DNA from 3 places in the Acidovorax sp. GW823-FHT02H02 genome. Region 3 is predicted to be linked to each of the others. Evidence: predicted binding sites of a transcription regulator. Region 3 holds the regulator's gene; each other region holds the start of a gene.
The links. The regulator FNR, encoded in region 3, switches genes on or off when oxygen is low (the NO sensors DNR and NnrR bind a similar motif). The targets are predictions, from matches to a motif close to TTGATNNNNATCAA.
Positions count from the first base shown of each region.

Region 1: the regulator FNR is predicted to act here: its motif matches at 2,292-2,305, upstream of AC1RDS_RS04790 (DUF2189 domain-containing protein).
Region 2: the regulator FNR is predicted to act here: its motif matches at 7,143-7,156, upstream of AC1RDS_RS17405 (nitrite reductase).

Region 1 covers NZ_JBXAJH010000003.1:257,082-267,327, forward strand. The annotation lists gene AC1RDS_RS04775 (SulP family inorganic anion transporter) at 1-227, opposite strand, end outside; gene AC1RDS_RS04780 (BON domain-containing protein) at 397-885, shown strand; gene AC1RDS_RS04785 (PLP-dependent transferase) at 967-2,214, shown strand; gene AC1RDS_RS04790 (DUF2189 domain-containing protein) at 2,361-3,158, shown strand; gene AC1RDS_RS04795 (hypothetical protein) at 3,214-3,402, shown strand; gene AC1RDS_RS04800 (arylesterase) at 3,418-4,098, opposite strand; gene AC1RDS_RS04805 (ABC transporter ATP-binding protein) at 4,114-4,806, shown strand; gene sstT (serine/threonine transporter SstT) at 4,820-6,046, opposite strand; gene rlmB (23S rRNA (guanosine(2251)-2'-O)-methyltransferase RlmB) at 6,338-7,087, shown strand; gene AC1RDS_RS04820 (VOC family protein) at 7,107-7,493, opposite strand; gene AC1RDS_RS04825 (SRPBCC family protein) at 7,523-7,933, opposite strand; gene AC1RDS_RS04830 (dihydrofolate reductase family protein) at 7,959-8,621, opposite strand; gene AC1RDS_RS04835 (SRPBCC family protein) at 8,691-9,137, opposite strand; gene AC1RDS_RS04840 (VOC family protein) at 9,154-9,591, opposite strand; gene AC1RDS_RS04845 (VOC family protein) at 9,629-10,132, opposite strand.
Region 2 covers NZ_JBXAJH010000018.1:6,407-16,652, forward strand. The annotation lists gene AC1RDS_RS17380 (YebC/PmpR family DNA-binding transcriptional regulator) at 68-787, opposite strand; gene AC1RDS_RS17385 (helicase HerA-like C-terminal domain-containing protein) at 867-2,393, shown strand; gene AC1RDS_RS17390 (enoyl-CoA hydratase-related protein) at 2,551-3,393, shown strand; gene AC1RDS_RS17395 (threo-3-hydroxy-L-aspartate ammonia-lyase) at 3,539-4,525, shown strand; gene upp (uracil phosphoribosyltransferase) at 4,571-5,200, shown strand; gene AC1RDS_RS17405 (nitrite reductase) at 5,299-7,017, opposite strand; gene AC1RDS_RS17410 (TonB-dependent receptor) at 7,231-7,569, shown strand; gene AC1RDS_RS17415 (GGDEF domain-containing protein) at 7,680-8,840, opposite strand; gene AC1RDS_RS17420 (hypothetical protein) at 9,125-10,246, opposite strand, start outside.
Region 3 covers NZ_JBXAJH010000001.1:16,785-27,030, forward strand. The annotation lists gene AC1RDS_RS00075 (TonB-dependent receptor domain-containing protein) at 1-959, opposite strand, end outside; cobalamin riboswitch at 1,041-1,277, opposite strand; gene AC1RDS_RS00080 (DUF904 domain-containing protein) at 1,314-1,535, shown strand; gene AC1RDS_RS00085 (cell division protein ZapA) at 1,532-1,891, shown strand; RNA gene ssrS (6S RNA) at 1,974-2,153, shown strand; gene AC1RDS_RS00095 (sulfite exporter TauE/SafE family protein) at 2,228-3,043, shown strand; gene AC1RDS_RS00100 (sensor domain-containing protein) at 3,112-5,544, opposite strand; partial or broken gene AC1RDS_RS00105 (phosphohydrolase) at 5,541-5,696, opposite strand; gene AC1RDS_RS00110 (sulfite exporter TauE/SafE family protein) at 5,944-6,672, opposite strand; gene hemN (oxygen-independent coproporphyrinogen III oxidase) at 6,704-8,080, opposite strand; gene fnr (fumarate/nitrate reduction transcriptional regulator Fnr) at 8,271-8,993, shown strand; gene AC1RDS_RS00125 (hypothetical protein) at 9,016-9,309, opposite strand; gene AC1RDS_RS00130 (FixH family protein) at 9,367-9,639, opposite strand; gene ccoG (cytochrome c oxidase accessory protein CcoG) at 9,714-10,246, opposite strand, start outside.

The DNA of each region.
Region 1 (10,246 bases), on a different contig from region 3:
CCCAGGCGCGTGGAAGCGCTGAACAGCACGGCCACCAGCGCCGGTACGAGGGAGGCATAGATGCCTGTTACCAGCGGCATACCCGCCAGGGCGGCGTAGGCAACGCCCTGCGGCACCAGCATCAGGCCCACGGTCATGCCGGCCCAGAACTCCCCCCTGAGCAAGGCGCGGTCAGGGCGCGGCCAGGCCAGAAAAGGCAGCCAGCGGGACAAAGGGTGAATCGACATCCCCACTATTGTCGCTGTTGTGCGGGCTCGGCGCCTTGCGCGCCGCGCTGCGCGCTCCCTCTGCGGGAGGGTAGTGACTGGCGATGTTGTCCTACAGTCCATTCGGCGCTTTCCGACCCTGGCGGGTGTGTAGCTTGCCTACATTCACACCATCTTTAAGGAGTCGCACATGAATATTCGCCATTTCCCGCACAGCAGCTCGCAGCGCATCTGGACCATTCTCGGTGCCAGTGCCCTGGCGTTTGGGCTGGCCGCCTGCAGCAAGCAGGAGGAACCCACCGTGGGACAAAAGCTCGATTCCGCTGTGCAGAAAACCGAACAGGCAGCCGCAGAGGCGCAGACAAAGGCCGAAAGCGCACTCAAGAATGCGGAAACCAAGGTGGAGGAAGGTGCCGCCAAGGTGCAGTCGGGCGCTCAGGAAATGGGCAGTGCCGCGATGGGTGCCGTGGATGACGCCACCATCACGGTGCAAGTGTCTGCCGGCCTGGCCAAGGACCCCGACCTGAGTGCGTTCAAGATCGATGTGGACACCCGTGCCGGTGCCGTCACGCTCACAGGCCCCGCACCCAATGCAAGCGCCCGCGAGCGTGCTGAAACCATCGCCAAAGGCGTCAAGGGTGTGATGTCGGTGACCAACAACCTCAAGGTCGCCAGCTGATATCCGGCATCCTGGGGGCGCCGCTGGGGATGCGCTTTGGCGCGGACGTGCGGCAGTCGGACGGTGCTGTCGCGCGCTACCATGCCAGGCATGAATGAAGACAACGCTTTCGGCCCCGCCACCCGCATCGTCCACCACGCCTACACACCTCCCGCCGGGTTTGTCGCACCCCAGCCTGGCGTTTTCAAGGCCTCCACCGTCATTTTTCCCAACGTGGCGGCGATGCGGTCGCGCGAATGGAAAGACAAGAGCGGCTACACCTATGGCCTGCACGGCACGCCCACCACCTTCATCCTGGAAGAGCGCCTGTGCGCGCTGGAGGGCGGGCTGCAGTGCGTGCTGGTTCCCAGCGGCTTGGCGGCGATTGCCAACGTGGCGCTGGCCTTGCTCCGGCCCGGGGATGAAGTCCTGATTCCAGACAATGCCTACGGCCCCAGCAAGGATCTGGCCAACGGGGAGCTGGCCCGTTTCGGCATTCGTCACGTACTGTATGACCCCCTCGATCCCACGGATCTGGCCGCGCGCATCACTTCGGAAACCCGGCTGGTGTGGCTGGAAGCACCCGGGTCGGTGACCATGGAGTTTCCCGATCTCTGCGAACAGGTGCGTATCTGCCGTGCCCGGGGTGTGATGTCGGCACTCGACAACACCTGGGGCGCCGGCCTGGCGTTTGCGCCCTTCGATCTGGGCGGGGATGGCAGCGGCAGCCTGGCGGTCGATGTATCGGTCCATGCGCTCACCAAATACCCCAGCGGCGGTGGCGATGTGCTGATGGGCAGTGTCATCACGCGCGACCTGGCCCTGCACATGAAAATCAAGCTCACGCACATGCGGCTGGGCCTGGGCATTGCCGCCAACGACGCAGAAGCCGTGCTGCGTGCCCTGCCCAGCATAGGCTTGCGTTACCGCGCGCACGACGCGGCGGCACGCCAGCTGGCGCTGTGGATGCGGCAGCAGAGCGCCGTGGCCCAGGTGCTGCACCCGGCACTGCCCGGCGCCCCGGGCCACGCCCACTGGCGGGCCCTGTGCGGCGCTGCCAACCATGGCGACGGCGCTGCGGCTGGCTTGTTCAGCGTGATGATCGATGCGCGCTACAGCCAGGCCCAGGTCGATGCGTTCTGCGACGGCCTGCGCCTATTCAAGCTGGGCTACAGCTGGGGCGGCCCCATGAGCCTGGTGGTGCCCTACCAGCTGGCGTCCATGCGCAGCCGCCCTGTGCCGCACCTGCAGCCTGGCACGCTGGTGCGCTTTTCTGTGGGGCTGGAGGAGGTGGAAGACCTCCGCCAGGATTTGCAGCAGGCCATGGCCCGGGCTTTCGGCGCGGTCTGATGGCCTGATGGCACGGGGGCTGGCCGCTGGGGTGGTAGTTTCCTCAGTGGCGCGTGGCGGGCAGGTGGCTTAGGGTGTTGACATATATCAACGGGCGTTGCGCCCACCGACCCAGCCCGTCTCCGCAACTTGTTGCCATTACCGCCATGTCCGCACATCCCTCCGCCCAGGTTCCACCTGCCACAGCCGTGGCGATCACGCTCAACCCCCTGCGCCTGACCGATCCTTTTCGCTGGTTGCGCAAGGGCATGCAGGATGTCGCCGCCGCCCCGGGCATTGCCCTTTTTTATGGCGCATTTTTCTGGGGCATGGCGCTGGTGCTGGGCTGGGTGTTTCGCACGCGGCCCGAATACACCATGTCGCTGGCCAGCGGATGCCTGCTGCTGGGGCCATTTCTGGCGATGGGCCTGTATGACACCAGCCGGCGCCGCGAGGCGGGCCAGCCGTCCGATCTGGGGCAATCCATCACCTGCTGGGACAGTCACATGGGCAGCATGGGCATGCTGGTGCTGGTGCTGGTGGTGCTGGAGCTGCTGTGGGGCAGGGCATCGCTGGTGGTGTTTGCCGTGTTCTTCAATACCGGCATGCCTTCCACCACCGGGGTGATGGCGGCCATCTTCAACCCCCAGAACTGGGGCTTTGTCGGCGTTTATCTGGTGGTGGGCGGTGCCTTTGCTGCGCTCGTTTTCTCGACTTCGGTGGTTTCCATTCCGATGATCCTGGACCGTGACACCGATGCGCTGACCGCGGGCATCACCAGCATGCGGGTGGTGCTGGAGAATTCCGCCGTCATGCTGTTGTGGGGGCTGTTGATCACGCTGATCGTCGCCGTGTCGCTGTGGCTGTGGGGGGCCGGCCTGCTGCTCGCTGGCCCGGTGCTGGGCCATGCCAGCTGGCATGCCTATCGCGCGGCGGTGTCTTCTGTGCCACGCGTGGCGGTTTGAGGGCGCCCTGAGGGCAAACTGTTAAAGTGGACTCCTACTTCAGGAAGCAAATACCTTGGCAACACCCAACTACGGATACGAAAAGCGCCAGCGCGAGCTCGCCAAAAAGCAAAAAAAGGAAGAGAAGCTCAAAGCCAAAACCCAGCGCAGGCCCGATGAGCCGCAACAAGACCAGCCGGTCGGCGGGCCTGCAGCGTTTGCCTCTCCCGCACCCGCCGAACCTTCGGAGCCTGCCGGCCATTGATTTTTTCCAGGGCTCTTAACGCAAGAGCTTCTGGAGTTCCGGCCACACGTTGGCCAGCATCTGTGGATGCGCCTCGGCGCGCGGGTGGATGCGGTCTGGCTGGAACAGCCGGGTAGGGTCGGGCCCATCGGCCACGCCCTTGAGGAAAAACGGCACCACACCCGCCTTGTGCGCCTTGGCTACCGCCGCAAAGGTGGACGCAAAACGGTTGGCGTAGTCGGTACCGTAGTTGGGCGGCACCTGCATTCCCACCAGCAGTACCTTGGCTCCCGATTTCTGCGCTGCCTGCACCATCCACGCCAGGTTTTCCTCGGTATTTTTCAGTGGCAGGCCCCGCAGGGCATCATTGCCGCCGAGCTCGATCACCACCTGGCTGGGCTGGTGCTGTGCCAGCAGCGCCGCCAGGCGCGAACGCCCGCCGGAGGTGGTTTCTCCACTCACGCTGGCATTCACCACGGTGGCTGCGATCTTTTCCTGCGCCAGGCGCTTTTCCAGCAAAGCCACCCAGCCGGTGCCGCGCGCCAGGCCGTATTCGGCGCTGAGCGAGTCACCGAGCACCAGGATGACCTTGGGCCGCGCCGAGGCTGTCTGTACCTTGCCGCCCGGTTGTGCCATGGCCACAGGGGTGCAAAGGCCCACCAGTGCGCCGGCTGCTGCTGTCAGGATAAAGTGGCGTCGATGCAGATCGCAAATCACAATAAAAAGCCTTTCATGTCCGAAACCTCCCCCACGCCTGCCACACCCATTATTGCGGTCGAGCATGTATTCAAGTCGGTGACCGACTCCACCGGTACGCTGGACATTCTGCGGGATATCGATTTCCGCCTGGCGCCTGGGGAAACCGTGGCGATTGTCGGCGCATCAGGCTCGGGCAAAAGCACCCTGCTGTCCATCATTGCGGGTCTTGACACCCCCACGCGCGGCACCGTGCGGCTCGATGGCCAGGATCTGTTTGCGCTGGGCGAAGACGGCCGCGCCGCGCTGCGCGCGCAAAAGGTGGGCTTCGTTTTCCAGAGTTTCCAGCTCATGGGCAACCTCACGGCGCTCGAAAACGTCATGCTGCCACTCGAACTGGCCAATCGCAGCGATGCCCGCGCGGCCGCCACCGAGATGCTCAGGCATGTCGGGCTGGGACAGCGCCTGGGGCATTACCCCAAGGTGCTCAGCGGCGGGGAGCAACAGCGCGTGGCGCTGGCGCGCGCTTTCGTGATGCGGCCGGCCGTGCTGCTGGCCGACGAGCCCACCGGAAGCCTCGATTTCGCGACCGGCGAGACCATCATGCAGCTGATGTTTGACCTCAACCGCGAGCAAGGCACCACGCTGGTACTGGTCACGCACGATCGTGCCATTGCCCAGCGCTGCGACCGCCTCATCAGCATCGTGGCCGGCCAGGTCAGTCCCTGACCCCGCCGACGCTTCAGGGGGCCGGGTGTTTGTGCGCTGGATCTGCCCAGCGGCAGGCCACGGCCGTGAACAGCACATCGGTGGATGAATTGAGTGCTGTCTCGGCCGAGTCCTGCAGGATGCCGATGATGAAGCCGATGGCCACGACCTGCATGGCCACATCGTTGCTGATACCGAACAGGCTGCACGCCAGCGGAATCAGCAGCAGCGAGCCGCCGGCCACGCCCGAGGCGCCACAGGCGCACACGGCCGCCACCACGCACAGCAGCAGGGCGGTCGGTGCGTCCACCGCAATGCCCAGGGTGTGCGCTGCCGCCAGCGACAGCACGCTGATGGTGATGGCCGCACCGGCCATGTTGATGGTTGCGCCCAGTGGAATGGCGATGCTGTAGGTGTCTTCGTTCAGGTTCAGGCGTTTGGCCAGCGCGAGGTTGATGGGGATGTTGGCCGCCGAGCTGCGCGTGAAGAACGCCGTCACGCCGCTTTCGCGCAGGCAGGTGAATACCAGCGGATAGGGATTGACGCGCAGCGCCAGAAAGACGATGAGCGGATTGACCGCCAGCGCCACAAACACCATGCAGCCCAGCAACACGGCCAGCAGGTGCGCATAGCCCCACAGCGCCTGCGTGCCGGCTTCCGCGAAGGTGCTGGCCACCAGGCCCAGAATGCCCAGGGGCGCAAAGCGGATCACGACCTGGATGATGGTGGAGATGCTGGCCGACACATCGTGCATGACGGCGCGCGTGCCTGCGCTGGCGTGTCGCATGGCCAGCCCAAGGCCCACCGCCCAGGCGAGGATGCCGATGTAGTTGGCATTCATCAGAGCCCGCACGGGGTTGTCCACCACGTTCATGAGCAGCGCCAGCAGCACATCCTGGATGTTCGTTGGGCCATTGGCCGCATTCGCAGGCGCCTGCAGCGCCAGGGTGGACGGAAACCACAGGCTGGCCGTGACGCCCACGACGGACGCCGCCAGCGTGCCCACCAGGTACAAAAACAGCACCGGTCGCATGTGGGTGGCTTCGCCGGGCTTGTGGTTGCTGATGGCGGAAATCACCAAGCTGAACACCAGCACGGGGGCTACGGCCTTGAGGGCAGAAATGAACAGCGTGCCCAGAATGGCCACCTTGGGTGTGGCGGCCGGAAGGAACACGGCCAGAGCAATGCCTGCAAACAGGGCTATCACAATCTGCGTGACCAGGCTTGTGCGCTGTACCCAGTGAAGCGGGTGAAGAATCATGGTGTTGAGCAAAGGTAAAACAGGCCAGTGGGTGCGGCAACAAATGCAAAAAACAGCCGCCCCCCAATCGAAAGGGCTGGCGTGATGCCAGCCCGCAAAGCCACACCGGCACACAGGAATCGGCGCAAAAGAGAGCAACGCCGCCTGCGGATCGAGCAATGGAAAGGCGCGATTTTAGGCGCACGAGGGCAAACCCTTGGCGCAAGACCTTCGAGCGCAAGATGCCGTGGTTTGGCCGGTGACCGGGTGCGCGTCAACCTGTGGACCTGGCAATGCCCGGATAATCCCCCCATGTCCAGCCCCAAAGTTCTCTTCGGCTTTCACGCCGTGGGCGTGCGTCTGAAGACCGCGCCGCAATCCATCATCGAGATTTACTACGAAGCCACGCGGCGCGACGCCCGCATGCGACAGTTTCTCGACCGCGCCCGCGAGGCCGGTGCGCGCCTGATCGAGGCCGACAGCGTGCGCATTGCCAAGCTGGCCGGCAGCCACGGCCACCAGGGCGTGGCCGCGCGGGTGGAGCCCGTGGCCCAGGTCGCCTCGCTCGACGAACTGCTGGAAAACCTCGAAGCCGCCGGCATCGAGCAGCCCCTGCTGCTGGTGCTCGACGGCGTGACCGACCCGCACAACCTGGGCGCCTGCCTGCGCGTGGCGGACGGTGCGGGTGCCCATGCCGTCATTGCCCCCAAGGACCACGCCGTGGGCATCAATGCCACCGTGGCCAAGGTGGCCAGCGGTGCGGCCGAGACCATGCCGTACTTCATGGTCACCAATCTCTCGCGCACCCTCAATGAGCTCAAGGAGCGCAACATCTGGTGCATCGGCACCAGCGACGACGCGCCCAAAACCGTGTACCAGGTCGATCTGAAAGGCCCCGTGGCCCTGGTGCTGGGCGCCGAGGGCGACGGCATGCGCCAGCTCACGCGCAAGACCTGCGACGAACTGGTCAGCATCCCCATGAAGGGCGCGGTGGAGAGCCTCAACGTGTCGGTGGCCAGCGGCGTGTGCCTGTACGAAGCGCTGCGGCAGCGGGGCGGCTAGCAAGCCCGTACGGCCTGCGTCATTGCATCGAATGCAGGCCGATCATGTTGCCCTCGGTGTCGGTCACCAGGGCGCAGTGGCCATACTCACCGATCGAAAATTTGGGCTTGAACACCTTGCCACCGGCTTTCTCGGCCCGGCCTTGTTCGACAGCGCAATCCTCGCAGGCAAAGTAGACCAGCGTGCCGCCACCACCAGAGGGCACTCCTTCCATCTTGACCAGCGTGCCGCTGGCGCCCATGGTGGTCATGTCGCCGGGGAAGGACAGCATCTGCATGCCGCTGGCTTCGCCCGCGGGTGATTTCAGCGTCTCCAGCTGGCACTGGAACACCGCTTCGTAGAACTTGCGAGCGCGGGCCATGTCCTGCACGTGGATCTCGAACCAGACGACGGGATTGGGTTTCATGGGTTGCTCCTTGCGTTGCTGGGGGTGAATCAGGCGCGGTGCTCGACGTGCCGCGCAAAGTTGTCCAGAATGGCCTGCCAGCCCTGGCGCTGCTGTTCGGCGCCGTGGCTGTCCTCGGCGTCGAAGGACTCGCGCACCGTGATGCCATTGGCCACTGGAATGAACTCGACCCGCACCGCGCGCCCGTCGCCCAGGGTGTATTCGATCAGGCGCTGCGGTGCGACCAGGGTGTAGGTGCCCTCGAAGTCGAAGCCGACGCTGCCGTCCCGCGCCTGCATGCGCGCGCAGAACTTGCCACCTTCGCGCAGATCGACGCTGGCGCGCGGCGTGTGCCAGTCGGGCGAGGCCGCGTTCCACTGCTCGATGGCGCGCGGGTCATTCCAGGTGGCCCATACGCGGTCGATGGGCGCATGGACAGTGGTTTCGATGGTGATCTTCATGGTCATGCCTTTCGACGGCGCCTGCTCAGGCGCCTGTATAAGCGTGGCGCCGCAGGACGGCATGCGTGGCCTTGTCCGACGCCACGAACCGCACGCATTCGTAGCCCAGCGCCCGCAGGTCGAGCCCCTGGAACAGCGGCTCTCCCCGGCCGAGCAAGACCGGCGCGATGGCGATGTGCAGTTCGTCGATGAGGCCTTCACGCAGGTACTGCCGGATGGTGTTGGCCCCGCCGCCGATCCGCACGTCCTTGCCGGCAGCGGCATCGCGCGCACGGTCGAGCGCCTCATGGATGCCGCCGGTGACGAAGTGGAAAGTCGTGCCGCCTTCCATCTCGATCGGCGGCCGTGCATGGTGGGTCAGGATGAAGACCGGAACGTGGTAGGGCGGGTCCTCGCCCCACCAGCCTTTCCAGGTCTTGTCCTGCCAGTCGCCGCGGAAGGGGGCGAACATGTTGCGCCCCAGAATCCAGGCGCCGACGTTCTGAAAGCCGCGCGCGGCGAAATCATCGTCCACCCCCGTGGTGCCACCGTCCTGGCCGAACAGTGTGCGCTGGAGCGTGCGGGTCGGCAGCAGCCACTGGTGCAGTTCCGTTCCACCGATGCCGAGCGGATCATCAAGGCTCTGGTCCGGGCCGGCGCCGTAGCCGTCGAGCGAGAGGGTGAAGCTTTCCACGCGAACACTTGTCATCGTTTTTTCCTCGGTTTCGGCACCTGATTGGCGTCGGGCATGCAGCCTCGGTCTGGTGCGCGGCAGCCATCAACCCGGAATGTCCGGCTCGACCAGCGCCGCCAGCTGCAGCAGCGATTCCTGCCAGCCCAGGTAGCACATCTCGACCGGGATCGCCTCGGGGATTCCGGCCTGCTCGATGTCCAGCTCGGTGCCGCACGACACGGCGCGCAGCTTCACGGTCACGTGCATCTGGCCGGGCAGGTTGGGGTCGTCGAAGCGGTCGGTGTACTCCACCAGCTCGCCGGGGACCAGCTTCAGGTATTCGCCACCGAACGAATGGCGGTGGCCGCTGGAGAAGTTCTCGAACGACATCCTGAAGCTGCCACCCACTTGGCCATCGAACTGATGGACGTGGCAGACGAAGCCGTAGGGCGGCAGCCATTTGGCCAGGGCCGCGCCGTAGGTGAAGGCGCGGTAGACCTTGTCGGGCGTGGTGCGCAGCACGCGGTGCAGGCGGATGGTTCCAGTGGGCATGATCGGTTCTCCCGTTTCAAGTGGCGTTCACGTTGACCATCCACGGCGTGCCGAAGCGGTCGGTCACCATGCCGAAGCCGGCCGACCAGAAGGTCTTGTCGAACGGCATGGTCACCTGGCCGTCCTGCGCCAGCGCATCGAACACGCGCCGACCCTCGACTGCATCGGCCACCTGGATCGACACCCACAGGCCTTGCGGTCTGGCATAGCCGCCAGCGCACGCGTCGCTGGCGCCGGGCATGGCGTCGGAGCCCATCAGCGCCTGCGCGCCGACCTGCAGGTGCACGTGCATCAGGCGGTCTTTCGCCTCGGGCGGGATCGGCGGGTTCTGCGGGTCCGGCGGCATCTCGCCGAAGCTGCTCTGGTGCACCACGGTGCCCTTGAACAGATCCTTGTAGAAGGCAAAAGCCTCGCGGCAGTTGCCGTCGAAATGGAGGTAAGGGGTGAATTGCATGCTGCCTCCGGGTTGCACAGGGTTGAGGTACGGCGCGTCAGCGGCCCGCCACCGCGGCCTCGATAGCGGCGACGTCGATCTTCTTCATGGTCATCATGGCGTCGAAGGCGCGCTTGGCGGCCGCGCGGTCGGGGTGGGTCCAGGCCTGGGCCAGCACCACCGGTGTAATCTGCCAGGAGATGCCCCACTTGTCGCGGCACCAGCCGCATTCCACTTCCTGGCCCCCGTGGCCAACGATGGCGTTCCAGTAGCGGTCGGTTTCGGCCTGGTCGGCGGTGGACACCTGGAACGAGAACGCCTCGCTGTGCTGGACGCCCGGTCCACCGTTGAGGCCCATGCAGGGCAAGCCCAGCACGGTGAATTCGACCACCAGCACGTCGCCCGCCTTGCCTGCGGGATAGTCACCCGGCGCGCGGTGGATGGCACCGACGGCCGAATCGGCAAAGGTGCTGGCGTAGAACCGCGCTGCTGCTTCAGCATCGTTGTCGTACCAGAGGCAGATGGTGTTCTTGGGTGGAGTCATCCTGCGGTTGGAATCCATGCGAGTCTCCTTTGTGAAACGGCCAATGGAGCAATATGTGTACGACGTCCACTTCATTCTGCCGTAAAATGTACAGCGTCCACATTAAACCCTTCGCAGAACAGGGATGCCATC
Region 2 (10,246 bases), on a different contig from region 3:
CCCCCTCCCGCAAGCGCAGCGCAGCGCAGCGAGAGAGGGGAAGGCGCGAAGCGCCTCAGGGGGAGCTTCACAGTGCCGCGTTGTGGTAGACCTCCTGGGTATCGTCCAGGTCTTCCAGCACATCCAGCAGCTTTTGCATCTTGGCGGCGTCGTCGCCAGTCAGCTCAATCGTGTTCTCGGGCCGCATGGTCACGCCGGCCACATCGGGCGTCAGGCCTGCGGCCTCCAGCGCATTCTTCACGGCTTCAAAGTCGGCTGGGGCGGTCAACACCTCCACCGCACCATCGTCATCGGTCACCACGTCTTCGGCGCCCGCCTCCAGCGCCACTTCCATCACCTTGTCTTCGCTGGTGCCGGGGGCAAAAATCAGCTGGCCACAGTGCTTGAACTGGAACACCACCGAGCCTTCAGTGCCCATGTTGCCGCCGTGTTTGCTGAATGCGTGTCGCACTTCGGCCACGGTGCGCACACGGTTGTCGGTCATGGTGTCGATCATGATGGCCGCACCACCAATGCCATAGCCTTCGTAGCGGATTTCCTCGTAGGTCAGGCCTTCGGCGTTGCCCGTGGCCTTGTCGATGTTGTATTTGATGCGGTCGGCGGGCATGTTGGCCGCCTTGGCCTTGTCCACCGCCAGGCGCAGGCGAGGGTTGGCAGACAGGTCACCGCCACCGGCGCGGGCAGCCACAGTGATTTCCCGAATGATGCGGGTCCAGATCTTGCCGCGTTTTTCATCCTGGCGCCCCTTGCGGTGCTGGATATTCGCCCATTTGCTGTGTCCTGCCACGGGAAGTCCTTTGGTATTGATTTAATCTAGTGGCCGCGATTTTACTTTTGCCCGTCACCGATCTCCGAGGAAACCCTAAATGGCCGAACCCCTGCTGATTGCCAAACACGGCACGATTGAATGCCACCTGCTGCCCGGCCTGGCCAACCGCCACGGGCTCATCACCGGTGCCACCGGCACCGGCAAGACCGTCACCCTGCAGACCCTGGCCGAGAACTTTTCGCGCATCGGCGTGCCCGTTTTCATGGCCGACGTGAAGGGCGACCTCACGGGCGTCAGCCAGAGCGGAAAGATCGGCGACAAGCTGGCCGCCACCCTCAAGGATCGCGGGCTGGAACTGCCCACTTCCCAGTCCTGCCCCACCACGCTGTGGGACGTGTTCGGCGAACAGGGTCACCCGGTGCGCGCCACCATCTCCGACATGGGGCCGCTGCTGCTGGGACGCATGCTCAACCTCAACGAGACCCAGCTCGGCGTGCTCAACCTGGTCTTCAAGATCGCCGACGACAGCGGCATGCTGCTGCTGGACCTGAAGGACCTGCGCGCCATGCTGCAGTACGTGGGCGACAACGCCAAGGAGTTCACCACCGAGTACGGTAACGTCAGCGCCGCCAGCGTGGGCGCCATCCAGCGCGGGCTGCTGCAGATCGAGCAGCAGGGCGGCGACAAGTTCTTTGGCGAACCCATGCTCGACATCCAGGACTTCATGCAGACCGACACCAACGGCCACGGGGTGGTGAACATCCTGGCCGCCGACAAGCTCATGAACTCGCCGCGTCTTTACGCGACCTTCCTGCTGTGGATGCTCTCGGAGCTGTTCGAGACGCTGCCCGAGATTGGTGATCCCGAGAAGCCCAAGCTGGTTTTCTTCTTCGACGAGGCCCACCTGCTGTTCAACGAGGCACCCAAGGTGCTCATCGAGCGCATCGAGCTGGTGGTGCGCCTGGTGCGCTCCAAGGGCGTGGGCGTGTACTTCGTCACGCAGAACCCGCTGGACATCCCCGACAGCGTGCTCGCCCAGCTGGGCAACCGCGTGCAGCACGCGCTGCGCGCCTTCACCCCCCGCGACCAGAAGGCAGTGAAGGCCACGGCCACCACCATGCGCCAGAAGCCGGGCCTGGACATCGAAACCGCCATTACCGAGCTGGCCGTGGGTGAGGCGCTGGTGAGCTTTCTGGACGCCAAGGGCCGCCCCAGCGTGACCGAACGCGTTTTCGTGCTGCCGCCCGGCAGCCAGCTCGGCCCCATCACGCCGCAGCAGCGCCAAGCGTTGATGGCCAGCTCGCTGGTAGCCGGGGTGTACGAAAAGGTGGTGGACCGTGAATCGGCCTATGAAAAACTCAAGGGCCGCACTGCCGAAGGGAGCGAGCAGGCGGGCGGGGGCAATGGCAAGGCCGCCAACGGGGCACCTGCCGAAGAAGGCGGCGGCCTGATGGGCGGGCTCAACGACGTGCTGTTTGGCAGCACGGGGCCACGCGGTGGCAAGCGCGACGGGCTGGCACAGACCATGGCCAAGTCGGCGGTTCGCACCATGGGCACCTCGCTGGGCAGGGAAATCCTGCGCGGCGTGCTGGGCGGCATCTTCGGGGGCAGCAAGCGGCGTTGATGCGGCAGGCAGCCCGGGCGCTGCGGCGCTCTGGCTCAGCACATTACTCCTGTTTTCATAGCTTCCAGCGCCTTATTCAAAAGCACCAACGGCATATTCATGGGAAGTCACCCACGCGACGGTGTGCAGTAGCGCCGCAGGCCTACATTCCTCGTCCATGAACACACTCACCTGTTTTTCCCTGAGCACCATCGACCATGTGGCCCATCTGGTACTGAACAGACCAGAGGCCATGAACACCATGCACCCCGCCTTCTGGCGCGAGCTCGATGGGGTGTTGGCCCAACTGCACCAGGCGGGCGCGGCGCGGGCGCTGGTCATCAGCAGCACCGGCAAGCATTTCAGCGCGGGCATGGCGCTCGAAACCTTCGGCGGCACCATTGCCATGGACGACCAGAGCCCCGAGGGCCGCGCCGCCATCTTCGACCTGCTCACCGACATGCAGGCCACCTTCACCCGCATCGAGAGCCTGCGCATCCCCGTGATCATGGCCATCCACGGCGGCTGCATCGGCGGTGCGGTGGACATGGTCACGGCGGGCTGCATCCGCTACGCCACGCAGGATGCGTTCTTCTCCATCCAGGAGATCAACATCGGCATGGTGGCCGACGTGGGCACGCTGCAGCGCCTGCCCAAGCTGATCCCGCTGGGCGTCGTCAAGGAACTGGCCTACACCGGCCGCCGCCTGGGCGCGCAAAAAGCCCTGGCTTACGGCCTGGTCAACGAAGTGTTCGACACGCAGGATGCCATGCTGGCCGCCGCCCTGCAATGCGCGCGCGAGATCGCCAGCAAGCCCCCCGTGGCCATCTGGGGCACCAAGCAGGCGGTGAACTACGCCCGCGACCATTCCGTGGAGGACAGCCTGCGCCAGATGGGCTGGCTGCAGGGCGCCATCTGGAGCAACCAGCATGTGCGCGAATCGGTCACGGCCATGAAGCAAAAACGGGCGGGCGACTTCCCGGCGCTGGCCCCGCTGCAGCGCTTCAGCGAACAGGCCTGAGCCCAGATTCATCAAAATAGATAGCTACCAGCGCTTACAGGACAAGCGCTGTAAGGCTTTTTTGCTTGAAAAGGCATCGCAACGGGCTATGATGCGGCAGCGTGGTTGCCGCTTCCCAGCGCCGCGCCTGCCCAAGGATGCCGCCATGACCCAGACACCCGTTTCCGTGCCCATGTCTGTGACCACCTACGCCGACGTGGCCGATGCAGCGCATCGCCTGCATGGCATGGCGCACCGCACGCCAGTGCTGCGCTCCACCACCGCCGATGAGCGGCTGGGCGCGCAGCTGTTCTTCAAGTGCGAAAACCTGCAGCGCACGGGCGCCTTCAAGTTTCGTGGGGCCTTCAACACCCTGGCCCAGTTCACCGATGAGCAGCGCAAGGGCGGTGTGCTGGCTTTCTCGGCCGGCAACCATGCCCAGGCCATCGCCATTTCGGCCCGGCTGCTGGACATGCCCGCCGTGATCGTCATGCCCGAAGATGCCCCCGCCGCCAAGATGGCCGCCACGCGCAGGTATGGCGCACAGGTCATCACCTACAACCGCTACACCGAAGACCGCGAGGCCATCAGCCGGCGCTTGGCGCAGGAGCGCGGCATGACGCTGGTGCCGCCCTATGACCACCCGCACGTCATCGCAGGCCAGGGCACCGCCGCCAAGGAACTGCTGGAAGAAGTGCCCCACCTCGACTACCTCTTCGTCTGCGTGGGTGGCGGCGGCCTGCTGGCGGGCAGCCTGCTGGCCGCCGAGGCACTGGCGCCGCACTGCCGCGTGGTGGGCGTGGAGCCCGAGACAGGCAACGACGGGCAACAGTCCTACCGCGCGGGCCATATCGTGCGGATCGCCACGCCCCACACCATTGCCGACGGTGCACAAACCCAGGCGCTGGGCCAGCTCACCTTCCCCATCATCCAGCGCCTGGCGGACGACATGGTCACCGCCACCGACGAACAACTGGTGCAGGCCCTGCGTTTTTTTGCCGAACGCATGAAGATCGTGGTCGAACCCACCGGGGCCCTCGCCTTTGCCGGCGCAGGAAACGGCAGCGTGGACGTGCGCGGCGCCCGGGTTGGCATCGTGATCAGCGGCGGCAACGTCGATATGGCGCGCTATTCGCGCTTTCTGGCAGACTGACCTGTTTTACCGATCCTCCATAACCATAAAAAAAGGCCCATCCCCATGAGCAACGTCACCGTCATCACCCATCCCCTGGTCCAGCACAAGCTCACGCTGATGCGCAAGAAGGAAGCCAGCACCAACAGCTTTCGCCGCCTGCTGGGCGAACTCTCCACGCTGATGGCCTATGAAGTCACGCGCGACATGCCGTTGCAGGACGTGCAGATCGAAACCCCCCTGGAGACCATGACCGGCAAGGTCATCGATGGCAAGAAGCTGGTGCTGGTGTCCATTCTGCGCGCCGGCAACGGCTTTCTGGACGGCATGCTCAACGTGGTGCCCGGTGCCCGCGTGGGCCACATCGGCCTGTACCGCGACCCGACCACGCTGCAGCCCGTGGAGTACTACTTCAAGATGCCGTCCGAGATGGAAGAACGCGACATCATCGTGGTGGACCCCATGCTGGCCACCGGCAATTCGGCTGCTGCCGCCGTGGAGCGCCTGAAGAAGCTCCACCCCCGCTCCATCAAGTTCGTGTGCCTGCTGGCCGCGCCCGAAGGCATTGCCACGCTGCAAAAAGCCCACCCCGACGTGCAGATCTTCACCGCCGCCATCGACCGGGAACTGAGCGACCATGGCTATATCCTGCCCGGCCTGGGCGATGCGGGCGACCGCATTTTTGGCACCAAGTAGTCCACCAGCTCCATAAAAAACCGCCCAACCTTGCGGCAGGGCGGTTTTTTTGTGGTCACCGCCGCGAGGCCCAGGGGCTTCGTAGCGGCGCTTTCACTTCAGTACACGTCGTGCTGCGTGTTGTTGACGTTGAAGTGACCGGTAGGCGTGATCAGACGTGGGTCTTTGATGACCTTCTTGAGTTTGAGCGTTTTGTCGTCCACCACCACCATGGCGCTGATCTTGTCCTTGGCACTCCACACCGAGAACCAGACTTCATCGCCGGCCTTGTTGAATTCAGGCTGCACAACGCGCTTGGCGCCATCGTCCTTGATGTCGGCCCACTCGGCGATCGGCAGCGTGACATAGCCCTTGTCCAGGTTCTTGATGTCGTACACCACCACCGATTGCGAGACCTTCGGATCGGGGTTCAGAGGTGCATCCGAATACAGGTGGTTGGACTTGGGGTGGCTCTTGATGAACAGAGCGCCGCCGCCAGGCCCCTTGAGCTTGGCCACTTCCTTGAAGGCATATTGCTTGTACTTCTTGGGGTCGGTACCGATCAGCGAGATCGTTTCGTCACCCAGGTGGCCGGTAGCCCACACAGGACCGTATTTCGGATGGTTGAAGTTCGCACCACGGCCGGGGTGGGGAATCTTGCCCACATCGACGACGGCCGCAAGCTTGCTGTCCTTGAGGTCGAACACCGAAATCTTGTTGCTGTTGTTGGCAGCCACCATGAAGTAGCGCTTGGTGGCGTCCAGGCCGCCATCATGCAGGAAAGGTGCCGAACCAATTTCGGTCAACTTCAGTGCGTTCAGGTCGGAGTAGTCCACCATCAGGGTCTTGCCGGTCTCCTTGACGTTCACGACAAACTCGGGCTTGAAGTGGCTGCCCACGATGGAGGCCACGCGCGGCTCGGGGTGGTATTCCTGCGTGCCCACCACGTTGCCACGGGTGGAGACGATCTTCAGGGGTTCCAGCGTGTCGCCATCCATGATGACGAACTGTGGCGGCCAGTAGGTGCCGGCAATCGCGTACTTGTCTTCGAAGCCCTTGAACTTGCTGCTCTCGACCGAACGCGCTTCCAGGCCGGTGCGGATTTCTGCCACCGTGTCGGGTTTTTCCATCCACAAATCGATCATGTTGACCTTGGCGTCACGGCCGATCACGAACAGGTAGCGACCCGAAGCCGACATGCGCGAAATATGCACCGCATAGCCGGTCTTGATGATGCTGATGATTTCCTTGGTATCGCCATCGATCAGCGCGATCTCGCCCGCATCGCGCAGGGTGGTCGAGAAGATGTTGGTGATGTTGTAGTTGTTCATCTTCTTCTTCGGACGCTTGTCCGCAGGAATGACGACCTTCCACGTTTTCTTCATGTCCGCCAGGCCGAATTCTGGTGGAACAGGGGGGTCCTGCTGGACGTAGCGGGCCATCAGGTCCACGTCGGCCTCGGTCATTTCGCCCGAGGTCTGCCAGTTGGGCATGCCTGCGGGCGAGCCGTAGGCAATGAACACCTTGAGGTAGTCCGTGCCTTTGGCAAGCGTGATGTCAGGCGTCAGGGGCTTGCCGGTGGCACCCTTGCGCAACACGCCGTGGCAGCCAGCGCAACGCTCAAAGTAAATCTGGCGGGCCCGGTCGAACTCGGCCTGCGTCATCTTGGGCGCTTTGGGATTCGAACTTTGGTACATGGCCACATCGGCCAGAGGTGAAGTACCTGCCTGGTAATTCACCTCGGGGGCCGATGCGCCCTCCTTGTGTTGTGCCGCAGCGGCCAGAGCCAGAGTGGACAGTGCCAGGGCCGCAAGGCGCGCCAGCTTTCGGGTTGTCATGGGAACTCCTTTTTTTTCACAGCCCATACGCTCATTCCATCCTGCAGGATCGCCCGCCGAGGGCTGCGACGATATGGTTTCGGCAGACATGGCGGCCATTCTTCGACGGGTGTCCTGGGCCCACTTTGATACGCGTCAAACAACCATTTAACTTGCATCATTCACCCCGAGACACACCAATAATCCAACAACGGATACAAGAAACCAACACCCATGAAGGTCAGCCTGGGCGTGCTTTACGACACGGCCGCCTGGGGCCTGCGCGCCGAGCTGCGCTACCACGGCGCCAAAAAGGCCAGCGACATCGACAGTGCCTCGGCCGTCAAGGCGCCCAACACGCAGTTCACCATCGGGCAGGCCACCACGCTCGACCTGTCGGCCCAGTGGCGTCTGCGCAAGGATCTGCGGCCCAACGTTGCCGTGCACAACCTCACCAACCGCAAATACCGGCTCTGGCCCGACGTGTACGGCCTGGCAACCGCCAGCACCGTGAACGACGCCTACACCCAGCCTGGCCGCAGCCTGCGCGCATCGCTGGTCATGGACTTCTGAAGCATCCAGGATGCACAGAGCGCCCGCCCCAGGGCACCAGCCATCCCGGCGATGGCGCCCTCGGGGTTGCCGGCCAGCGTTGCCCGCCCGTGATCAACCCACGCATGCTCTCAAAGAGCCCTTGCTTCCACCCTGTTGCGCCCATGCTCCTTGGCCAGGTACATGGCCTCGTCCGCGCGCTGCAAAAGGGCGTCTGAAGAATCGCCAGGCAGGTATTGCGTAGCCCCGATGCTCACCGTCAAGCCAATGGGGCCACGCTCGGTGAGCACAGGCTGGCTGGCCACCATGGCACGCAGGCGCTCGGCCACGGCACGGGTGCCCTCGCTGCCGGCGTTGGGCAGAAAAATGGCAAACTCCTCGCCACCCAGCCGGCCCATCACGTCCTCCTTGCGCAGGCAGCCGGCGGCCAGGCGGACAAAGTGGCGCAGCACGTCGTCGCCAGTTTTGTGCCCCCAGGTGTCGTTGACCTTTTTGAAATGGTCCAGATCCATCGCCAGCACGGAAAGACCGGACTGCGTGCGCCGTGTGCTGCTGATGGCCTTGTCCAGCAGCGTGAGGAACGCACGCCGGTTGAACACATTGGTCAGCGGGTCCATCTCGGCCAGATGGCGCAGCTCGCTGGTAATGTATTCATTGGTGAGCATCAGCGTGCCAAATGCCATCATCACCAAGGCCAAAGTGGCTTCCAGCACCACGAACTGCGAAAGCAGCGCCACCATGCCGGTGCCAGCACCCCCACCCCCTTCGGGCGTGGCCAGCCTGAACAGCAGCGGACGCAAGAACAGGAAAAGCCCATGCAGGCCCGCCACGAGGGCAAACAGATAGCGTGCCGGCACATTGCGAAAGCCACCCCGCGCCAGGGTGTGGGCGGTCAGCAAAAAGCACACGCCAGAAACCGATCCCGCCAACGCAAACCGGATTCCCAGGTGTGGCTGCACCACTGTGAAATACACCGCCAGCGCCGTCACGGCAGCGATGGCCATCACCGCATGCCCATGCGGCAAGGGGTGCCGCCCCATGTAGGCACGGCTTGCCAGAAGGCAGAGGTAGGCGGCCACGGAGATGGACGCCTGCGTCAGCACCACTGACAACACCTCCGGCGTGTGATCGCGCACCAGCAAAATGGCGCAAAACACCGAGGCGCTCAGAAAAGACAGCGTCCACAGCCGCAAGCCTGGAATGCCCTTGTTGAAATGCCACACGGCATAAAGCACCGTGGTGACCAGCGCCGCGAGGATGCCTGCGACGATAACGAGCGTGGGACTGTGCACGGAGGATGGGAAAGGCTGAGGACTGTGCGCGCAACGGCCTGAGGAATCCGCCGTGTGTTGCGAACCGGCGGAAAAAGCACGCCAGAAAATTCGCATGCAATTGTATGCACACCCCGATGACTCAGAAGATGTGCATGAGCGCTACGTGCCCGAGCGGGTGGCACCCACGTGCGCCATCAAGGCGCACCGCACCGCCATAGCGCGGGCGATGGCGCGCATGAGCCACGCGCACCACAACAGGCGCCAGCCCCCGTCAAGCGCCCGGGTCGTTCCGGCACGCCGCGTCACCCCGCCACATGGCACTCACGGCGCAGCAAGGCCAGCGCGTCGCGCATCTGGTAATCCATGTCGCTGCCCAGCGTTTTGGACGATTCCTGCACAAAGCTGTTCCACAGGTCGATGTAGGCGGACTGGTGAGCACCTGGCGCATGGCTGCGGATGAACGCGGTGGCCAGCTCGGGCTGCAGGCCGCTCTTGCGGATCTTGCGCACCAGGCTGGCAGCGGTTTTTTCGGTCAGCAAGGTCTTTTTGGGAGCGCCTGCTGCCACGCACAGGAACAGCGTCAGCAGCGAATGTTCGTCTTCGTTGCCCTGGGTGGTCTTCATCCATGTCTTGCTGGCGGGCTGGGGCGGCTCGCCGTCCTCTTGCAGCGCATCCAGGCTGCGGTGGTACTGGTCCACCTCGGCCAGCGGGTCGTCCAGCAGAAAATACCGGGCACGAAATACGCCGGTGGGGCGCAGCAGCGCACGCAGCGGCGCAGCCGAATCGAGCAGCTTGGCCAGGTCGGCCAGCACGGCTGCGCACTGCGCCTGCATCAGCGCGCGCAGATCCGCAGGCACGCCAGCGGGCAGCTGCAGCTGCGTGGGTGCTGCCCGCTTTTTCTTGCGCTGCGCCGTCACCAGTTTCTCCAGGGCCACGGCGCTGGGCCACTCGCCCAGGTGCATGGCTTTGGGCGCCAGGGCCTGCATGAGCAGGCCGGTGCGGATGACGGCCTCGGCATCGGCACCAGCGGCCTCCAGCTCGTCGGTATCCAGGTCGTAGTGCTCGGCCAGCCACTGGGCGGCACCGATGGCGCTGGCAATCTGGCTGCGGCGGGCCAGCTCGGCCCGGTAATCGGCATGGCTGCGCAGCGACCACAGCGCCAGCAGCGGCGTTTGGGCATCGGCATAACCCGCCATGCCGAAATTGCTGCTCTCGGGCAGAGCGATCAGGCGCTTGAGCATGTCGGAGCCGCCCTTGGAGCGCGACAGGAACGAGTGGTCGCGCAGCGAGATGGCGGCTTGGGTCAGATCACCGCCCGTGGTTTCCAGCAAATACAGGCTGATGAGGTTGACCATGCGGTCGCGGGCCTTTTCCAGCTCGGGCCGCAGAAACTCGCTGCCGAAATAGCGGGCGATCTGCACCAT
Region 3 (10,246 bases):
CTGGCCGAATCGGTGACCGACACGCGCATGCTGTAGGCATCCGACCATTGCGCCGCCCAGGTGAGGCCTGCCGTGCGCAAGCGGCTCAGGTTGCGGTCATCGACGGGCCGGGCCGCTTTGTAGGACACATTGTCATAACCCGAGTTCAGGCGGCTGGCCAGCAGCGTGGCGTCCAGGCGGTGCCGCGCGTCGATGCGAAAACCCAGCCGGGCGTTGCCCGAGGTGCTGCGGTAGTTGTCGCGGTCGGGGTTGTGGGAACCGCTGACCTTGGCGTCAAAGCCATCACTGATTTCGCGCGCAATGCCCAGCGAGTAATCGAACGCCCCCTCTTGTCCGGCCGCGCCGCTCACACCGGCCTCGATCTTGCGGGTGCCCTGGCTGCCCACGCCCACGCCCACGTAGGGCCTGGCGGGTCCTTCGCCCCGGCGGGTGAAAAGCTGGATCACGCCGCCAATGGCGTCGGAACCATACACCGCAGCGGCAGGGCCGCGCAGCACTTCGATGCGGTCGATCTGCGACAGCGGAATCTGTTCCCACTGCGCACCACCCGTGGATTGCGAATCAATGCGCACGCCGTCGATATAGACCGCCGTGAAGCGCGATTCGGCTCCCCGCAGAAAAACGTTGCTGGCATTGCCCACGCCGCCATTGCGCGAAATCTCGATGCCCGGCAGGCGCGCCAGCACGTCGGCCAGGCCCGTGGCACCGCTGGCTTCAATGGTTTCACGGTCCACGATCGACACGTCGGCCACCAGATCGGCCAGGGGCTGCTCGGTGCGCGTGGCGGTCACCACCGTGTCTTGCAGCGAAGGCATGCGTGCGTTTTGCGCCAGCAGCACGGGCGCTGCGAGCGGCTGCGCCTGCACCGCATGGGCGGACACGCAAGACAGGATCGCCAGCACACAGGGGCGCAGGCACAGCGGCGCAACACGGCGCGCACGAGGGGTACGGATTTTCATAGGAATCATCGTCAACAAACTACCCGAGCCGGCTTCCCCGCCAGCATGTGGGAGACAAGGCCTTGCACGCCTCCAAAGGCGCGCGAAACCACCGTGTTGGCCGGTATCCGGGCTGGCGGAACGCCCTCCAATGCCTTCCCAGGTGCTTGTTCAAGGCGCCCAGTGGCTTGTGAATGGAGAGGGAATCAAGTGATTCGTCCGCTGACCGTTGCGGGGGCAGCGCAGGCTGGGCACACCATGGCTGGTGCAACCTCCCTGCTTCCCGTTGAACTGCGGTATGTGAACCACACCGCGAGCACCAACGGCGTGATTTTAAGGGCATTCCAGGTGCACCCCTCTACAATTGCGGGCTGTATGGAAGCTCCCTCCACCATCGACCAGATCGCCGACCGCGTTGAACGCCTGCTCTTGCGCCACGCGGAACTTCAACGCACCAATGCCCTGCTGGCAAGCCAAGTGTCGGTCCTCACGCAGGAGCGCGACTCCCTCAAATCGCGCCTGAGCGCCGCCCGCGCCCGGGTGGATGCATTGCTCGAACGCCTGCCCCCATCCCCCCCTCCCAAGGACGCCGAATGAAGCAAATCGAGGTGCAGATACTGCAGCAAAGTTATCTGCTGTCCTGCCCCGAGGGGCACGAGTCGCGATTGCTGGAAGCGGTGGAGCGCGTGGACACCGCCATGACGCGCATCCGCGATGCCGGCAAGGTGCGGGCACGCGAACGCATTGCCGTGCTGGCGGCGCTGAACCTGGCATTTGATATCGCCGACCGGGAAGCTGCCGACCTGGCGGCTGCGCACATTCATCCAGCCGCCCTGCCCCACCCCAGCGAACCCGCCAGCCAGCCCTTCAACGCAAGCGCGGATGCCCTGCGGCTGCAGGCACTCGTGCAGCGCCTGGATGGCGCCCTGGGCGAAGACGGGCGCCTGCTCTGAGGAACGGGCGTGCAGCGCGCCCTCTGTTGCCACCTTGGCATCGGGCAGTACCTGCAGTCCGAGCGGTCAACGCCTACAATAGAGGCGTCTGCGGTGCTGCCGGGCTTTATATTTCCTTGAACCAATGCTCACTGAGCACGGGCTTGGTACATCGCCCGGTGAGCGTGATCATCTCGCGTCAGATGAACCCAACGCCTGGCTGCCCTCGCCCACCTGAACCCCCGGTTCAGGATGCCGGTCCGGTGGCACTTGCAGACACCCTCTTTGCTCTCCCGTCGGCGCAGGCACCCCCTGCGCAGATGCGGCACATTCAGTACCCCCGGACTTCTTGGCATGATGCTCGAACCCCTTCTGGTTGTTGAACTCGCAATCCTCGGTCTGGGCACCGGCTTTCTGGCAGGCCTGCTCGGCATTGGCGGCGGCATGCTGCTGGTGCCTTTCATGACCTACATCCTGGGTCACCAGCAAGTGACCCCCGACCTGGCGGTCAAGATGGCCATTGCCACCTCCATGGCCACCATCATGTTCACCTCCGTTTCCAGCGTTCGCGCACACCACAAGCGAGGTGCCGTGCGCTGGGACATCGTGCGAAGGCTGGCACCAGGCATCGTGATCGGCGGGCTGGTGGCGAGCCTGGGCGTTTTTGCGTTGCTCAAGGGGGCGTTTCTTGCGATCTTCTTTGGGCTTTTCGTGAGCTTCTCGGCCTTTCAGATGTTTCGGAACAAGAAGCCTGCGCCGTCCCGGCAGATGCCGGGAACCGGCGGACAACTGGCGGCCGGGGGGGTGATTGGTTTTCTGTCTGGCCTGGTGGGCGCGGGCGGTGGTTTTGTCAGCGTGCCGTTCATGACATGGTGCAACGTGGCCATTCACAACGCCGTTGCCACCAGCGCCGCGCTGGGTTTTCCCATTGCCCTGGCGAATGTGGTGGGGTATGCGGTGGGCGGTCAGTCTGTGGCAGGCCTGCCATCGGGCTCGCTGGGCTACATCTGGTTGCCTGCACTGGCCGTCATTGCCACCTGCAGTGTGCTGACCGCACCCTTGGGTGCGCGGGCGGCGCACCAGCTGCCGGTGCAACAACTCAAACGTGTTTTTGCCAGCCTGCTGCTGATGCTGGCGGCCTACATGCTCTGGAAGGGTGTGGCGGCTTTCTGAGACGACGCCCCTCCGATACCAACAAGGTCAGCGAGCCACCCACCGCTGGCACCACCGGTGAACCCCGATTATTCGACCGGTGCAAACTGCGCCAGCCCGTGGCTGGAGTTGAACAGCAATTGACGGAACTCGGCGCCTGGCAAGCCCGGTGAGCACAGGAATCCCTGAAAGTGCCCGCACTGCAGCTGCTGCAGCATGGCACGCTGTCCAACGGTTTCCACGCCCTCGGCCACCACTTCGATATGCAGCGCATGCCCCATGCTGACGATGGCGCTGACAATGGCGCGGTCGCCGTCATCCTCCGGCAGTCCCCGCACGAAGGATTGGTCGATCTTGAGCTTGTCGATGGGCAGCTTCTTCAGATAGGCCAGGCTGGAGTAGCCCGTGCCGAAATCGTCAATGGCCAGGACCACACCCAGCGCGGCCAGTGAGAACAATCGCAGTTCCATTTCCTGCGCGTCCTGCAGCAGGATGGTTTCGGTCAGTTCCAGCTCCAGCAAGGTCGGCGGCAACTGGTACACAGCCAGCAGGCGCGTCAGGCGCTCGACGAAACCGGCCTGGCGAAACTCCAGCGCAGACACATTGACGGACACCACAATGGGCATGCCCTCGTGCATCCACTGCGCCGCCTCCCGCACGGCCTGCTCCATGACCCACGCCCCCAGCGTCACGATATAGCCCGACTCCTCCGCCAACGGCACGAACTGCGCGGGAGATACCACGCCAAACTCGGGGTCGGTCCATCGGATGAGTGCTTCCGCGCCGACGATCCGGCCGGTAGCGAGGTTCACCTGGGGCTGATAGTGCACGGCCATCCGCTGCTCGCCCAGCGCCTGGCGCATGGCGTGCTCCAGCTTCATGCGCGACAGCAGGTTGGCGTTCATCTGCGGTTGGTAGAAGCCATAGCTGCCACGCCCCCGCTCCTTGACGCGGTACATGGCCGTATCGGCCTGCTTGATGAGTTCGTCCAGGGTGGTGCCGTCCTGCGGATACAGCGCCATGCCAATGCTGCACTGGATGGAAAAGCCCATGCCATCCAGCAAGAAGGGGCTCAGCATGCCCTCCAGCATCCGGCGCACCACGCTTTCGGCCACGACAGCGTCGGCGCCATGCAGGTAAATCACGAACTCATCGCCACCAAGCCGGCACAGCATGTCCGTCTGCCGCAGGCAAGCCTGCAGACGCTCGGCGACCAGTTGCAATACGCGATCACCGAAGTGATGGCCGAGCGAGTCATTGATGATCTTGAACCGGTCCAGGTCCAGGAAAAGGATGGCAAAGCCCGTATCGCTGGCGCGAGCGCCCTGGATAGCGGTTTCCACCCTCTGCGAAAGAAGCAGCCGATTGGGCAAACCGGTCAGGACATCGCTGTACGCCAGTTCCTCGATGCGTTTTTTGGCCGCGTGCTGCTGCGTCAGGTCTCGCATGAAACCAATGCTCTGCATCAGCCGGCCATCGTCATCGCGCAAGGCAACCCACGACAGATGCACGGCACAGTAAGCACCATTGTCACGGGGCAGCCAGAGCTCACCCTCCCAGAAACCATCGCTTTCCCAACCCGCCTGCACCTGCTCCATGAAGGAGGCATCCGAACCACTGCCGAACAGGGACGCTGCCATGCAACCCTCCAAAGCGGCTGCGCAAGGGCCCAGCAGTCGCTCGCAACCCGGGTTCATGCGCATCAGATGGTGCCTGCTGTCTGCAATGAAAATGGCATCCAGGCTGGCATCGAAAACCCGCGCCGCCAGGCGCAAGCTGGCCTGCGCTTCGGCCTGCCGGGTGATATCCCGAAAGGAATACACGCGCCCCACGGGGTGGCCCTGGTGAAGCTGCGGAACAACGCGACGCTCCACCGTCATGCCGCCGTACAACTGAAAGATGTCGGTGCTCTCCAGCAGCGGATCGCGCTCAATGGCACTCAGACGTTCCTGGTAGTGCTTGCGATCCACCACCCGGGAGGCCAGGTGCTCATGCACCGCCGTGTCATTGCGCTGCAACAGCAGTTCGCGGGGGATGCTCCAGATGTGCGCCAGCCGCTGGTTGAAGGCGCGCACGCCTCCGTCAAGCCCACACACCAGCATGCCATCGGCTGCGGAATCCAGGGTGGAACGCAATTCCGACAGCAGGGTCTCCAGTTCCTGCTGGGCAGCCTCCTGGGCACTGCGGTCCAGCATCGTCAGCATCAAAACCGCTGGAGCGCCGTCGTGCTGTACACAGGTCACACGCCGATCGACCGGAACCAGCACACCATCGGCCCGCCATACGCTGGTGTGGGAGTGAATGCCTTTCGCAAGAGTGGCCAATGGCTCGGACCAGAATGCACAGTCCTGGGGTGTTGCCGCCAGGCTTGTCACCGCCTTGCCGACCATGTCCTCCCCGGACATGCCCACCAGTCGCTCTGCCGCCTTGTTCGATTGGACGATGCTCAAGCTGCCGCCATCCACGAGCCACACCGCTTCCTGCAGGCCATCCAGCCAAGACTGCGGTGGTAGCGGGTTCATGCGTGCACCTCGTCAGGACCAGGATCTACAGCGCGCTCAAAGAAATAGCAGATCCGCTGGCGCGGAGACAGATAGTCGAGCGCATCGCGCGACACCTCGGGCCTCAGCGGTCTGGTCGAATTGACGGACACGACGATGCCGTAACGGTCGTTGAATGCGTGATGCATCCAGCCCACGCCGGGCTGGACATACATGCCGATGCGAAGCTGACCGGTATCAATAAGGAGGGAAGAATTCACGGAGTTTCACGGCATGCATGGAGAAACATGGCGACATGCGCACCACCCTTGGTGACAAGGATTATCGCCGCCGTCCAGACCATTGCGCCCCGCAATCCCAACGATGAAATTCTGGCGTGACGCCACCCGCCCGAGTGACCCAAGGCACTTCCCGCTGAAGTTATCTGCACCACAGAGAGGGTTTGTAAACCAGATCCATCCACAATGCCCACCCCGCCACCCCGACCAGCAGCGCACCCGCCAGCCGGGTTCCCCAACTGGCTCGCACCGCGTTGATGCGTGAACGCAGCCGCCCCCACAGCCAGGGTCCGGCCACCAGCCACAGTCCACTCCCCACTCCAAAAAACACCATGGTCACAGCGCCCTGCAACATGCTACCGCTGAGCGCAGCCACCAGCAGGGCCGAATAAAGCAATCCGCATGGCATGAGAGCCCAAAGCCCGCCCGCCACCAGCAGCCCACCCGGCGCGCGGACAAGGGGTTGCACGCGGCGCCAGGCCGTGCGCCCGGCCTGCTCTACCCAAGCAGGCTGTCGCGCCTGCACCATCATCATCAAACCCCAGGCCATGACCGCCACGTGCATCAGGGTCCATACCGGACTCAAGGCCATGGTTTGCTGGGTCACCCATGCCAGGCTGTCCATGGCCAGCGCGGCCAGGGCGCCCGCCCCGGCATAGCCCGCCAGGCGCCCGAAGTGAAATGCGAACAGCCGGCGAGAGGTTCCACCTTTGGGAAACCACTGAACCGGCTGAGAGACGGGGCTGCCCGCTTGCGAGCACGCCGCCTCCTGGCCGATGATCGCACTGCAAGGCGCGGAGCACATGGCCAAGCAATGGGGCCCGCCAGCGAGCCCCATGAGCAAAGCCGTTACGGCAAGGGGTGCAAGCATGAAGACCGGGGCACAGCTCGAATGATGGGTATCAGATGATGCGCGAAAACCGGGCCCGATTGCGGTCAGCCTGCAAATAGCGGTCAAACACCATGGCGATGCCGCGCACAAAGAACCAGCCCATGGGCGTTACCTTGACGCCCTCGGCACTCAATGCAACGAGCCCCTGCTCGGCCATGGACTCCAACTGCTCCAGTTCCGGCGCGAAATACTTCCGAAAATCAATGAGCCAAGCTTGATCCATGGGCTCAAACAAGACCTCGCCCTGGCACATCAGCGCCATGATGACGGCCCTGCGCACCAGGTCATCGCGATTCAGCGCCAACCCTCGCACCACGGGCAACCGCCCCTGATCCAGATGGTCGTAGTACTCCTCCAGCGATTTGGCGTTCTGGCTGTAGGTCGCGCCCACCCGGCCGATCGCGGATACGCCCAGGCCGATGAGATCGCAGTCGGGCTGGGTGCTGTAGCCCTGAAAATTGCGGTGCAGGCGCCCCTGCCGCTTGGCAACAGCCAACGCATCCGTAGGCAAGGCAAAGTGGTCCATGCCTACATAGACGTAACCTGCATCAATGAAGGCGTCCAGCGAACGCGAAAGCATGGTCACCTTGGCGGATGCGGCAGGCAGTTCTGTCGAGATGATGCGCCGCTGCGGCTTGAAACGATCAGGCAAATGGGCGTAGGCATACAAAGCGATTCGGTCGGGGCGCAATTGGGCCACCTGTGCCAGCGTGCGATCAAACGACTCGGGGGTCTGGCGCGGCAGCCCGTAAATCAAATCCACATTGACCGACTCAAAGCCCAGCGCACGAGACGCTTCCACCAGCGCAAACACCTGCTCTGCGGGCTGAATGCGGTGCACTGCCTTCTGAACCTCGGCATCAAAATCCTGCACCCCGAAGCTCAATCGATTGAAGCCCAGTTCCGCCAGCACCGCCAGCCGATCCGAAGTGACCGTGCGAGGATCCACCTCGATGGAATACTCACCACCCGGCGCAAAGGTGAAACTGCGCCGCAGCGTTGCCATGAGCTGGCGCAGTCCGTCATCCGAAAGAAAGGTCGGCGTGCCACCCCCGAGGTGCAACTGGCTGACCACCTGTCCGGTGCCGCAGTGGGCCGTGTGCAGATCAATCTCGCGGCTGAGGTAGCGCAAATACACGTCGGCACGGTCATGGTGCTTGGTGATGATCTTGTTGCAGGCACAGTAGTAGCACAACGATTCGCAAAACGGAATGTGGACATACAGCGACAGCGGCAGTGCCGTAGCGCCAAGCCGGCGCTGTGACAGCGCCAACACATAGTCCTCTTGCCCAAAAGCCTCCACAAACCGGTCAGCCGTGGGGTAGGAGGTATAGCGCGGTCCTGGTATGTCAAAACGGCGCAGAAGTTCTGGGGTAACAGCGGTCATGGGAAAATATCCTTGCGTGCATCGATACTGTGCCGTACCCTTTGATCCACGTCCTTGACCTTAATCAAGAAGGCGAATGGGCACAGGAGGGACAATTTGATTCAATTCAGCCGCCACGCGTGCACCGCGGGACAATGGAGTCCCAGCAGATACAAGCCAATTACCCAGACCTGTCCAGGTCCCAGTGCCCATGAACCCGCAAACCATCAAAGTCGCCTGCTCCAACTGTAACCTGCGAGAACTGTGCATGCCCGTAGGCCTGAACGAGCAGCAGTTGCAACGCATTGACGATATCGTGGCAGTGCGGCGAAAAATCAAGCGAGGAGGTACGCTCTTTCGCAATGGGGAGTCGTTCACCTCTCTCTATGCCATTCGCACCGGGTTTTTCAAGACCTGCGTCGCTACCGAAGATGGGCGCGACCAGGTCACAGGCTTTCAGATGGCGGGTGAAATCATTGGACTCGATGGCATCGTCAACGATCATCACACCTGTGACGCAGTCGCCCTCGAAGATGCCGAAGTGTGTGTCATGCCCTTTGATCGCATCGAAGAACTATCGCGCGAAGTCACGGCGCTGCAACACCACGTTCACAAGATCATGAGCCGGGAAATCGTTCGTGAACACGGCGTGATGCTTTTGCTGGGCAGCATGCGTGCAGAAGAGCGCCTGGCTGCGTTCCTGCTCAACCTGGTGCAACGCCTGCATGCCCGTGGGTTCTCGCAGTCCGAACTGGTATTGCGAATGACACGGGAAGAAATCGGCAGTTACCTGGGGCTCAAGCTGGAGACAGTCAGCCGCACGTTCTCGAAGTTTGTGGAAGATGGCACGGTGGAAGTCAAACAGCGCCATGTCCGCATTCTGGACACCGATGCACTCAAGCGCATTGTCAACAACCAGCAGGCTTGTCACTGATCGCTGTTCAGGCATGCAACCGTCACGGGCACGACGATGCCTTGTGGCAATCGCCCGGTCGAGCATCCGGAGGCACGGGGCAGCGGTTGAGTTCAAAGGGTGACATGGAGAGCAGCGTTGTCAACGCGCTGGCAACCATGGTAATGATCCAGAACGCAAAGAACGCAAGGGTATAGACCCCCTGGCGGGACAGAGTCAATGGCTGACCAAACCAATGAAGATCCTGTGGATCCACCATGGCGAAAACCAGCATTTCCAGGATCCCGGCCACCAGAAAAGCGGGCCATGCAATCCACATCAGGCGTTGTGTCCACATCGTGTGTTTCCTCGGGGTTGCGGAGGGCGTGTGTATGCGACCAGCTGGAACTCTGGTTCAGCGAGGCTGATCCACGGCAGGTGTCGCCGCATGGTTGCGGCCCTTGAGCGCGGGGGCCAAGCTTTTCTCTGGCTGTGCCAGCGTCTGGTTGATCTCAATCCCTTTGCGGTAATAGTCCTCCTCGACGACGGGGTCCGGCCGACTCACGGCAAGCCACAACGTAATGAAGCCGGCAATCACCACAATGACCGGTCCGGCAATCACCAGCCAGACATGCCCAAACTTCCACCATGGCTGGGGTCCGGGAGTAATAACGGGGCTGTTTGGCATGGAAACTCCTCAGGTATCAGCATATAGACCACAAGACGCCCTGCAGCGCACAGCGCGACCTTCACTCAATTGACTCAGCGTGGCACCAGGAATATGGATTTCTCTGTCACTTTGCCGCCGCTTTCCAGTGCAGATATATCGAAATGAATCGCATGGGAACCAGGGGCCGCAGATCCATACGGGATCTGCAACCGCACCGCTACCCAACGGGATTCTGCAGCACCAATGTCCACCTCCTGCTCCGAAGCCACTTCCAAGCCATCCAGCCCGCTCGCAGTAATGCGGTAGCGCTGCGCAGCCTCTGTGGCATTCATGATTTGCAGTCGATAGACATTTTCAAGCTTGCCCCCCGCAACAATGCGGGACAAGGCGGCCCGGTCACGCACGATGTCCACCTTCAGGGGTGTGCGCGTGGTCAGGCTGGCCAGCATGCCCACACACAAAGCCACCAGAACCGCGGTGTAAATGAGCACGCGAGGGCGCAGGACATGTCGCAGGATTTGCGACTGGCTCCAGCGACGCTGGACACCATTCTGGGTTGAATACCGTATCAAGCCTCTGGGGTAATGCATCTTGTCCATCACGGTATTGCAGGCATCCACGCAAA